DNA from 4 places in the Streptomyces sp. NPDC060000 genome. Region 4 is predicted to be linked to each of the others. Evidence: riboswitches for the same ligand, from Rfam matches in the RefSeq annotation. Region 4 holds a riboswitch; each other region holds the start of a gene.
What was found. A riboswitch is a leader RNA that binds a small molecule or an ion and turns the genes downstream of it on or off. The one in region 4 is predicted to bind cyclic di-AMP.
Positions count from the first base shown of each region.

Region 1: linked by a shared signal. The riboswitch ahead of ACFWBB_RS27360 (C40 family peptidase) and the one ahead of ACFWBB_RS21335 (transglycosylase family protein) in region 4 are both predicted to bind cyclic di-AMP.
Region 2: linked by a shared signal. The riboswitch ahead of ACFWBB_RS08920 (transglycosylase SLT domain-containing protein) and the one ahead of ACFWBB_RS21335 (transglycosylase family protein) in region 4 are both predicted to bind cyclic di-AMP.
Region 3: linked by a shared signal. The riboswitch ahead of ACFWBB_RS18350 (M23 family metallopeptidase) and the one ahead of ACFWBB_RS21335 (transglycosylase family protein) in region 4 are both predicted to bind cyclic di-AMP.

Region 1 covers NZ_JBHWUU010000057.1:9,486-11,677, forward strand. The annotation lists gene ACFWBB_RS27355 (ATP-binding protein) at 1-262, shown strand, start outside; gene ACFWBB_RS27360 (C40 family peptidase) at 351-824, opposite strand; cyclic di-AMP (ydaO/yuaA leader) riboswitch at 828-1,039, opposite strand; gene ACFWBB_RS27365 (hypothetical protein) at 1,378-1,683, opposite strand; gene ACFWBB_RS27370 (ABC transporter permease) at 1,856-2,192, opposite strand, start outside.
Region 2 covers NZ_JBHWUU010000011.1:86,342-88,533, forward strand. The annotation lists gene ACFWBB_RS08915 (HAD family hydrolase) at 1-381, shown strand, start outside; gene ACFWBB_RS08920 (transglycosylase SLT domain-containing protein) at 427-900, opposite strand; cyclic di-AMP (ydaO/yuaA leader) riboswitch at 904-1,132, opposite strand; gene ACFWBB_RS08925 (polyprenyl synthetase family protein) at 1,779-2,192, shown strand, end outside.
Region 3 covers NZ_JBHWUU010000031.1:54,958-57,149, reverse strand. The annotation lists gene ACFWBB_RS18355 (GntR family transcriptional regulator) at 1-46, opposite strand, end outside; gene ACFWBB_RS18350 (M23 family metallopeptidase) at 235-978, opposite strand; cyclic di-AMP (ydaO/yuaA leader) riboswitch at 993-1,162, opposite strand; gene ACFWBB_RS18345 (M16 family metallopeptidase) at 1,365-2,192, opposite strand, start outside.
Region 4 covers NZ_JBHWUU010000039.1:47,892-50,083, reverse strand. The annotation lists gene ACFWBB_RS21340 (transglycosylase family protein) at 1-607, shown strand, start outside; cyclic di-AMP (ydaO/yuaA leader) riboswitch at 812-998, shown strand; gene ACFWBB_RS21335 (transglycosylase family protein) at 1,002-1,727, shown strand; gene eno (phosphopyruvate hydratase) at 2,156-2,192, shown strand, end outside.

The DNA.
Region 1 (2,192 bases), on a different contig from region 4:
TGACGAACAGGTGCGCGTCGGCGTCACCGACAGTCACCCGCGCTTCCCCAGACGACTGCCGGCCGCGGTCCAGCAGGACAACGGCCGAGGGCTGGTGATCATTCGCTGGCTGACCGCGGAGTGCGGCGGCAGGCTGAGAGTGCGGCCGACCCGGGAGGGCGGCAAGACGGTCACCGTCGAGCTCCCGTGGGCCCTGCCGGCGGCGGAGCAGGGGGCCGGAGCTCTGGCGGCGCCGGCGGAGGGTGAGCTCCCGGGGCGGTGAAGGCGCGTCAGGACGCCCCACCACCCCGGGAAGCACCGGTCCGGGAGAACATCACCCCGGGCAGACCGTTACGCGACCAGGGCCCGTCCTAGCGGACCCGGCCGTACCAGACGCTCCTGGTCCAGATCTTCTGCAGCTTCACCACGTCACCGGTCTTGGGCGAGTGCCAGATCTTGCCCTTACCCGCGTAGATCCCGACGTGGTAGACGTTCGATCCGGAGTGGAAGAACACGAGGTCGCCTGCCTTGCGGCTCGACGCCGAGATGTGCTTCGTCTTGTTGTACTGCTGGGCCGCCGTCCGGGGCAGGCTCTTGCCCGCCTTCTTGAACGAGTACAGCGTGAGCCCCGAGCAGTCGAACCTCTTCGGCCCGGTGGCCCCGTACTTGTACGGAGCACCTTTCTTGGAGGCCGCGATCTGGAGCGCCTTCGTCGCCGGTGTGGCGGCCGCGGCGTCGGGGGCGAGCCCCGGGACCACGACCGAGCCGCCCACGGCGGCGATGGCGAACGCCGAGGCCGTACCGGCCCGGACCATGAGCGACGGGACACGATTGAGCGCAGACATGCGCAACCCTTCGTCAGCCGCCTGTGAAGGATGACCTGTCGGATTCGGGCTGACAAAGTTGCCCGGCCGCGGCTGCGGCTTCACCCCAAGGGCTGCTCGGCCCGGTCATGGCGTGACCGTTCCGGCGACCCGTCTTGCTCGGGTCCTCCACTCCTGCCGATGCACTCCTGTCGACCGGTCATCCGGGCGGCGGCAGGACTCGGCGTCCGCCCGGACCGCCCCGCCTCTTGTGGCGGGGGCTTGTCGTCAGTCAGGGATCTTGGCTCACTGATGTCCGAAAATCCCAACGGAACCGGGGATTTGTGGGGTTACTCACCACTCACCCGTTCGGGTGAACACTCTGATGGGTGATCAGGTGCCGAGGCGCCTCAGGGGCTCCCACCAGCACTGACGCCTCCTGTCCCGCCCGGAGAGCGCTCTTGTGCGCAACCTGTGAGCGTCCGGGGGAACAGCAGACGCTCTGCCGAACGGGGGTACGCCTTCTGGGTCGTTTCGACTTCGGTCCGGTCGTCACGTCCGGTGCCGAACCGCCCGGCCCGCGGGTGTGCCGGGGTCAACTGTCGGAGAGCGGCGGGAGCGTGACGCGCGCCGTGCGGCGCTCCCCGTCCAGGACGCGCAGCGCCCGCGCGAGCGTCGGCGCGTGCAGCTCGCTCTCACCCCGCTGGTGCATCAGCGTCAGCGCGTCGCGCAGTGCGGTCGCCTTGGTCACCAGCGCCTGGGCGGCGCGCGGTCCGCGGTAGGTGTCCCCGTGGTGGGCGGGGTTGATACGGCCGAGCATGTCGACCACGTCGAGGTAACCGTCGATCAGCTCGGCCTCCGCGCGGGTCAGTGCGGGCAGCGGCGGCAACTCGGGCACCATCGCCGGTTCACCGCCCGCCGTGCGTGCCGGCCGACCCCCGCGAACAGCGTCGGTTCGGGGTCACGGCGGAGTACCGGGGGCCGGATCCGTCGTAGGGCCGCCCGTCCGCGGGTCCTGGACACGCGAAGGGCCGTGCGCCCCCTGAGGGAGGACGCACGGCCGGTGCGACGGGTCAGGCGACGAGCGCGGGCTTGCGCGCCTCGACGGCCGGCCCGGCCGGGGCCGGCCCCCGCTTCAGCTGCGCGCCCAGCAGCACCGCCCCGAGGCCCAGCGCGGCCCACCAGGTCAGTGTGAGCGCGGGGCCGGTCGCCGCCGCTCCGTCGAAGAACGACACCGAGCGCAGCAGGGTCGTCCCGGCGCCCGGCGGCAGCCACTGGCCGATCGCCCCGACCGGCTCCGGCAGCATCCGCGGCGCCGAGGCCGCCCCGGAGAACGGGTTGCCGAGGAACATCACCACGAACGCCACGACGCCGATGCCCGGGGTGCCGATCAGCGCGGCGCAGCCCGCC
Region 2 (2,192 bases), on a different contig from region 4:
GACGACCTGTGGTGCGAGCCGATCAGCAAGGTGCTGCTGCGCCATCCCACCCTGTCGGACGACGAGTTGGCGGCGACGGCCCGTTCGGTGGTCGGTTCGCTGGCCACCGTCACCATGTCCGGGCCGGGCACGGTCGAGCTTCAGCCCTGCGGGATCACCAAGGCGACGGGGCTGGCCCTGGCCGCCGAACGTCTGGGGCTGCGGCCCGAGGACACCATCGCCTTCGGGGACATGCCCAACGACATCCCGATGTTCGACTGGGCGGCTCGTGGTGTCGCCATGGCCAACGCCCATCCGGAACTCAAGGCGGTGGCCGACGAGGTGACGACGTCGAACGAGGACGACGGCGTGGCCGTCGTCCTCGAACGATTGTTTCCATGACCGGGAAGGCCGGTACCGCGGAACGGATCGGCACCGACGCGAGGGTCAGTACGCGCCGAACACGTTGTCGATCGAGCCGTACCGCGCGGCCGCGTAGTTGCAGGCGGCGGTGATGTTCGCGACCGGGTCGTAGGAGTTCCACGACGTGCCCGAGACGTGGTAGGCGCGGAAGGTCGGGTCGATGACCTGGAGCAGCCCCTTGGAGGGGATGCCCGCGGCCGCGTTGGAGTCCCAGAGGTTGATGGCGTAGGGGTTGCCCGAGGACTCGCGGATGACGTTGCGGTAGATGCCGTTGTACGTGCCCGGGATGCCGTGCTGCCCCATGACCTGGAGGGAGGCGCGGATCCAGCCGTCGAGGTTGTTGGAGTAGCCGAGGCTGGTGGCGGTGGCGACGGTCGGCGTCGCCGCGGAGGCGCCGGTCGCGCCGATGAGCGGGAGGGCGAGCACGGCGGCGCCGGTGACGGCGACGGCGAGCGTGCGGACGAGACGGTTGCGGCGCGGCTGAGCGGCAGCGGGCATGATGATTTTCCTCTCCAGCGCCTGCGAGGTGAGCTGTCGGGTTCGGGCGGGAGCTGCCCGGTCGCGTCTTACGGGTGCGACTTGACCCCAAGCCGTACCGGGTGGTCCGAAACGTCTGATACATCCAAGACGTCCGGAACATCCGGTTCGGCGACTTACCTGGTTCCCCCGCTCCTGCCGAGCGTTCTCGATGGGTGGTTCGGGCGGCGGCAGGATTCGGCGTTCCGCCCGACAGGCCGGGAACGTATGCGAGAGCACATGTCCGAAACAAGTACCGGATTCACAGTTGACCCCTATTGACCTTGGTCTGTGACCTATGGGGTGCTTGATCCTTTGTGGGTGCAAAGCTTCAACTTGCTTGGGGCGTGCGGAGAATCGGTGAAGGGCGAGGTCGGCCCGGGCGGTCGAGGGGAGTGAGCCAACTCACCAGCGTTCACAAGAGCGGCGAATCGGGCATTAGGCCCAACTCATCGTTAAAGCACCGTCGATGAGTCGCGTGCGAAATCCGGGCGCGGGAGGTGGGTCCGTGAAGGGGTGCCGGATGGAGAAGTCCTGGAGGGGGTGCGTGATCGTCGTCACGTGGGCGGGGGTGGACGGGCGGGGTCATCGGCCTGCCGGCCACCCTGGCGCGGACATGAATCGTCGCTTCCCGGCATTTCTATTCATGTCCGCTCATCTGAGCTGATCAAAAACATATCGGGCGTGATCCGATACCGCCTGGCCTGCGGAGCGCCTCCTGGGCGAGCCCATTCGAGCCCGGGGGACGTGGGGGCTATCGGTGATCGAAACGTGACCGGATACGCTGACTTGAGTGATGGCAGAGACCTATCGACAAACCGCGTAATCGCCAGTAGACACCAGCAGACAGGAGACCCCTCGTGACCGTCGTCGGGCCGTTCGGGCTGAGCGTGCGGGACCAGGCTCTGGAAGCCGATGTCCAGGCCGGATTGGCGGCTGTCGAGGAAGGCTTGCTCGAGGCCACCAAGAGTGCGGTCCCGTTCATCACGGAGGCCGCCCAGCATCTCGTACGAGCGGGCGGGAAGCGGTTCCGGCCGCTGCTCGTGGTGCTCGCGTCGCAGTTCGGGGACCCGTACGCGCCGGGGATCGTGCCGTCGGCCGTGGTGGTGGAGCTGACCCACCTGGCCACGCTGTACCACGACGACGTGATGGACGAGGCCGCCGTGCGGCGCGGGGTGTCCAGCGCGAACAGCCGCTGGGGGAACTCCGTCGCCGTCCTCACTGGTGACTTCCTCTTCGCGCGTGCCTCCCACATCCTGGCCGATCTCGGGCCG
Region 3 (2,192 bases), on a different contig from region 4:
TGTCGTCCCGAATGGCCGTGCACACCGAGTGCGCCGGAATACGCATGACGGACCTCCGCCTTAATCCCCGTGAAACGTCGACGATTGACGTGTGTTCCGTGACTCTATTGCAATGAGCGGGAATTTCCGATGGCGGGCCGGAATCCAGGGATATTTTTTGGACAGCAGAGCCTCGGAAACAGCGAAAGCCCCGGCCGGGAGGGCCGGGGCAGGACGATCTGTCGCCGTGGGACGTCAGACGTTCACGCCGTGCTTACGGAGATAGGCGACCGGGTCGATGTCCGAGCCGTACTCCGCCGTGGTACGGGCCTCGAAGTGCAGATGCGGACCGGTGACGTTGCCGGTGGCGCCGGACAGGCCGATCCGCAGACCGGGGGTGACCTGCTGACCCACCGACACCTCGATGGACGACAGGTGACCGTACTGGGTGTACGTCCCGTCGTTCATCTTGATGACGATCTGGTTGCCGTAGGACCCGCCCCAGCCGGCCTCGACGACGGTGCCGGAGCCGACCGCGTGCACGGAGGTACCGCTCGCGGCGTGGAAGTCGATGCCGGTGTGACTGCCGGAGGACCACAGCGAGCTGCTGGCCTGGTAGCCGGTGGAGACGTAGGAACCGGTGATCGGCGACACGAAGGTGTTGAGGAGCTTGCGCTCGGCCTCACGGGCGGCACGCACGCGTGCCGCGCGCTCCTCCACGGCCTTCTTGGCGGCGGCCTCGCGGGCGGCCTGCTCGAAGGCCGCCTGCTTCTGCACGGCGACCTGGTCGTCGATCTGCTCGACGACGGACTCGCCGGCGGTGACGACGGGGATGAGCCCGGTCTGCTCGGGGGTGGGCTCGGCGGCGAAAGCCGGGGTGGAGGCGACGGTGGCCATGACACCGGTGGTGGTGAGCGCCGCGATGCCCGCCGCGCGGACGCTGGTGCGCTGCATCCGGCTGGGCCGACGGTGCTTCCCGGTGGCGCAGGTGAACGCCATGAAGTTGGGGGTGTCCTTTCCTTCCCTCTCGCCTACCGGGTTAGCTGACGGGTTCGGAGCAGGAAGGTCTCCTACGGACCCCCTCGCGCTTCGCGCGCGGGCGTCCGATTCACCCCAGGGACTTCACAAGTGGGTCCCCGGCTCCCCTGGCTCGCGCCGTACGGGGACTCGGCGATGACTGTCCGGTGCCGCGGCTGCGGCGCACTGCCTGACGAACAGCCCGGATGACGTTAAGCGGCGCGGGTTTCAATCCTCAAACGGATCTCGGTTTTTGTAGCGCATCCCACAGGGCAGACAGGCAACCTCCGCCCCAATTCGGACACGCAGGGGCCCTGGTGACGCTTTCGTCGACCAGGGCCCCTGCGCGCGCGTGCCGTTGCCGGGATCTACTCCGCGGACACGACCTTGACCTCACCGATGCCGAGAGCCTCGACCGGCTCCCTGATCCGGGCCGCGTCACCGACGAGGACGGTCACGAGGCGGTCCACCGGGAAGGCGTTCACGGCCGCCGCGGTGGCCTCCACCGTGCCGGTCGCGGCGAGCTGCTGGTAGAGCGTGGCCTGGAAGTCGTCGGACAGGTGCTGCTCGACCTGGTCGGCCAGCGTGCCGGCGACGGCGGCGGCGGTCTCGAACTTCAGCGGCGCCACGCCGACCAGGTTCTGCACGGCGATGTCACGCTCGGCGTCCGTCAGCCCCTCGGCGGCGAGGGTGCGCAGCACCTTCCACAGGTCGTCCAGGGCGGGACCGGTGTTCGGGGTGTCGACGGAGCCGCTGATGGCGAGCATCGCCGCGCCCGAGCCGTCCGGGGCCGACCGCAGGACCTGGCCGAACGCGCGGACACCGTACGTGTAGCCCTTCTCCTCGCGCAGGACGCGGTCCAGCCGGGAGGTGAGGGTGCCACCGAGGCAGTACGTGCCGAGGACCTGCGCGGGCCACACACGGTCGTGCCGGTCGGCGCCGATGCGGCCGATCAGCAGCTGCGTCTGGACGGCGCCGGGGCGGTCCACGATGACGACCCGGCCGGTGTCGTCGGCGGTCACCGGCGGCACCGGCCGTGGCTGGGCCGAGGAGCCCGTCCAGGCGCCCAGGGTGTCGCCGAGGAGCGCGTCCAGGTCGACGCCGGTGAGGTCGCCGACGACCACGGCGGTGGCCGTGGCGGGCCGGACGTGCTTCTCGTAGAAGGCGCGTACGGCAGCGGAGTCGATCTTCTCGAC
Region 4 (2,192 bases):
CTCGTCGGACTCATCCGGGTCTTCCGGATTGTCCGACCTGTCCAGGGGGTTGTCCGGCTCCTCGAGCGGCGGTGACGCCTCGACCGGATCGTCGGACTCGTCCGCCGATTCCTCCAGTTCGCCCTCGGCGTCCGCTTCTTCCTCTTCTTCCTCTTCCTCCCCTTCGTCCTCTTCTTCCGCCGCGGACGGTTCCGGTGCGTCCGGCGGTTCTGGTGGCAAGGGTGACGGGCAGACGGGTGGCGGCTCGGTCGCGGCATCCCCGCAAGCGGACGACTCGGACAATTCGGGTCAGGAAGCGGGTTCTTGGAGCCTCGTCGACACGGGGTCCCTCGGTTCCGGCCGCCATCGCGGCACCGCCGACGAGGCCACACCCAAGAGCGCGACCGACGCGGGCGTGGACGCCCTGGACGGCACCACCACCGCGTCCACCGGCCGGCACGCCGCGGCCACCTATCTCGTCCAGGAGGGCGACTCCCTCGAGTCCATCGCCGACTCCCTTGACCTCGACGGCGGATGGCGCGCCCTCTACGCCGAGAACAGGGGCCTCATCGGCGCCGACCCGAGCAACATCACCCCCGGTCAGACCCTCGACACAGGGGTGGAATAGGGCGCAAAGCCCAAGAAAAACAGCGGCAGTTCACGTCACGCTTCGCACTGAATGTCCGATTTGGTGAAGTGTGGGATGAGTCTCAGAAGCCCTGATCGTCTTTGAAATTCCGCCGATCGCGTGTCTACGGTCGAGGCCGCTCGGCAACCCGAGCCCCGGCCGTCGCAACGCCGAATCCTGCCAGCGACGACCCGGGAACAGTCGTCGCGTCAAGCGCCGTAGGCAGGAGCGGGGGACCCAAGGTAAGTGCCGCATCGGGGTGGTTGACCGGAACGGCTAGGGGTTAAGCCACACCCCCCACGGAGCAGTGCTCCGGTGGGTGAGGAGTGGCCGGGCAACTCACACGGCCCGAACCCGACAGCTCACCTCGTAGGCGTCGGTGAGGGGATCCACCATGCTGTTTTCCGGTAAGGGCAAGCACCGTCGTCCGTCCAAGGCCACCCGCGTCGCCACGCTCGCCGGCGTCACCGGTGTCGCCATCGCCGCCCCGCTGATGGCGGCCGGCAACGCCTCCGCCGCCACCTCCTCCGAGTGGGACGCGGTCGCCCAGTGCGAGTCCGGCGGCAACTGGTCCATCAACACCGGCAACGGCTTCTACGGCGGCCTCCAGTTCTCCGCCTCCACCTGGGCCGCGTACGGCGGCACGCAGTACGCCGGGCAGGCCAACCAGGCCTCCAAGTCCCAGCAGATAGCCATCGGCGAGAAGGTCCTCGCGGGTCAGGGCAAGGGTGCCTGGCCGGTCTGCGGCACCGGCCTGTCCGGCGCCGCCTACAACGGCGGCAGCGCCGGCTCCTCGAGCTCCGGTTCGGCCGGCTCGTCCAGCTCCTCCGATTCCTCCAGCTCGTCGAACAGCGGCAGCACCAGCACCCGCTCGACCGAGGAGCAGAGCGCCTCCCGCTCGACCGACCGCCCGGCCGCCTCCAAGACGGTCACCACCCCGACCGGCAAGAAGGTCAAGAAGGGTGACGGCGAGTACAAGGTCGGCAAGGGCGACACCCTCAGCTCCATCGCCGAGAAGCACAAGGTCAAGGGTGGCTGGGAGAAGCTCTTCCAGCTGAACAAGGACATCGTCACGGACGCGGACCTCATCTACCCGGGCCAGCAGCTGCACCTGAAGTGACACTGCGCCTGAAGTGACACTGCACCTGAAGTGACACTGCGCCTGAAGTGGCACTGCACTTGAAGTGGCACCGCGCCTGAAGTGACACCTGGTCCCCAGAGAAGCCACAGTGCCCTCACATCCGAGGTCGGCACACTGAAGACCTCGTGAGGGTCACCCCCCCGTCCCCACGGGCTCCCCGCTCCGGTGCGCGTTCCCCCGTACGCACCGGGGCGGGGTTTCTCTTTGCCCGTTCGCCACTTCCTGTTGGCTTTTCTCGGCCACCCTCTTTGTTCCGGGCGGAAACAATAGGTACCGTCTGTCTGTCCACGGGACGGTCGGTCGGCTGCCGACGGCCCCGGGGCGGTTAGGCTCTAGTCGCAAGGCTCAGCAAGGGCTCCTCAAGGCCCCTGGGCCCCGCACAACCAGCGTCACATCCCAAGAAGGAGATGCTCGTGCCGTCCATCGACGTCGTCGTAGCCCGGG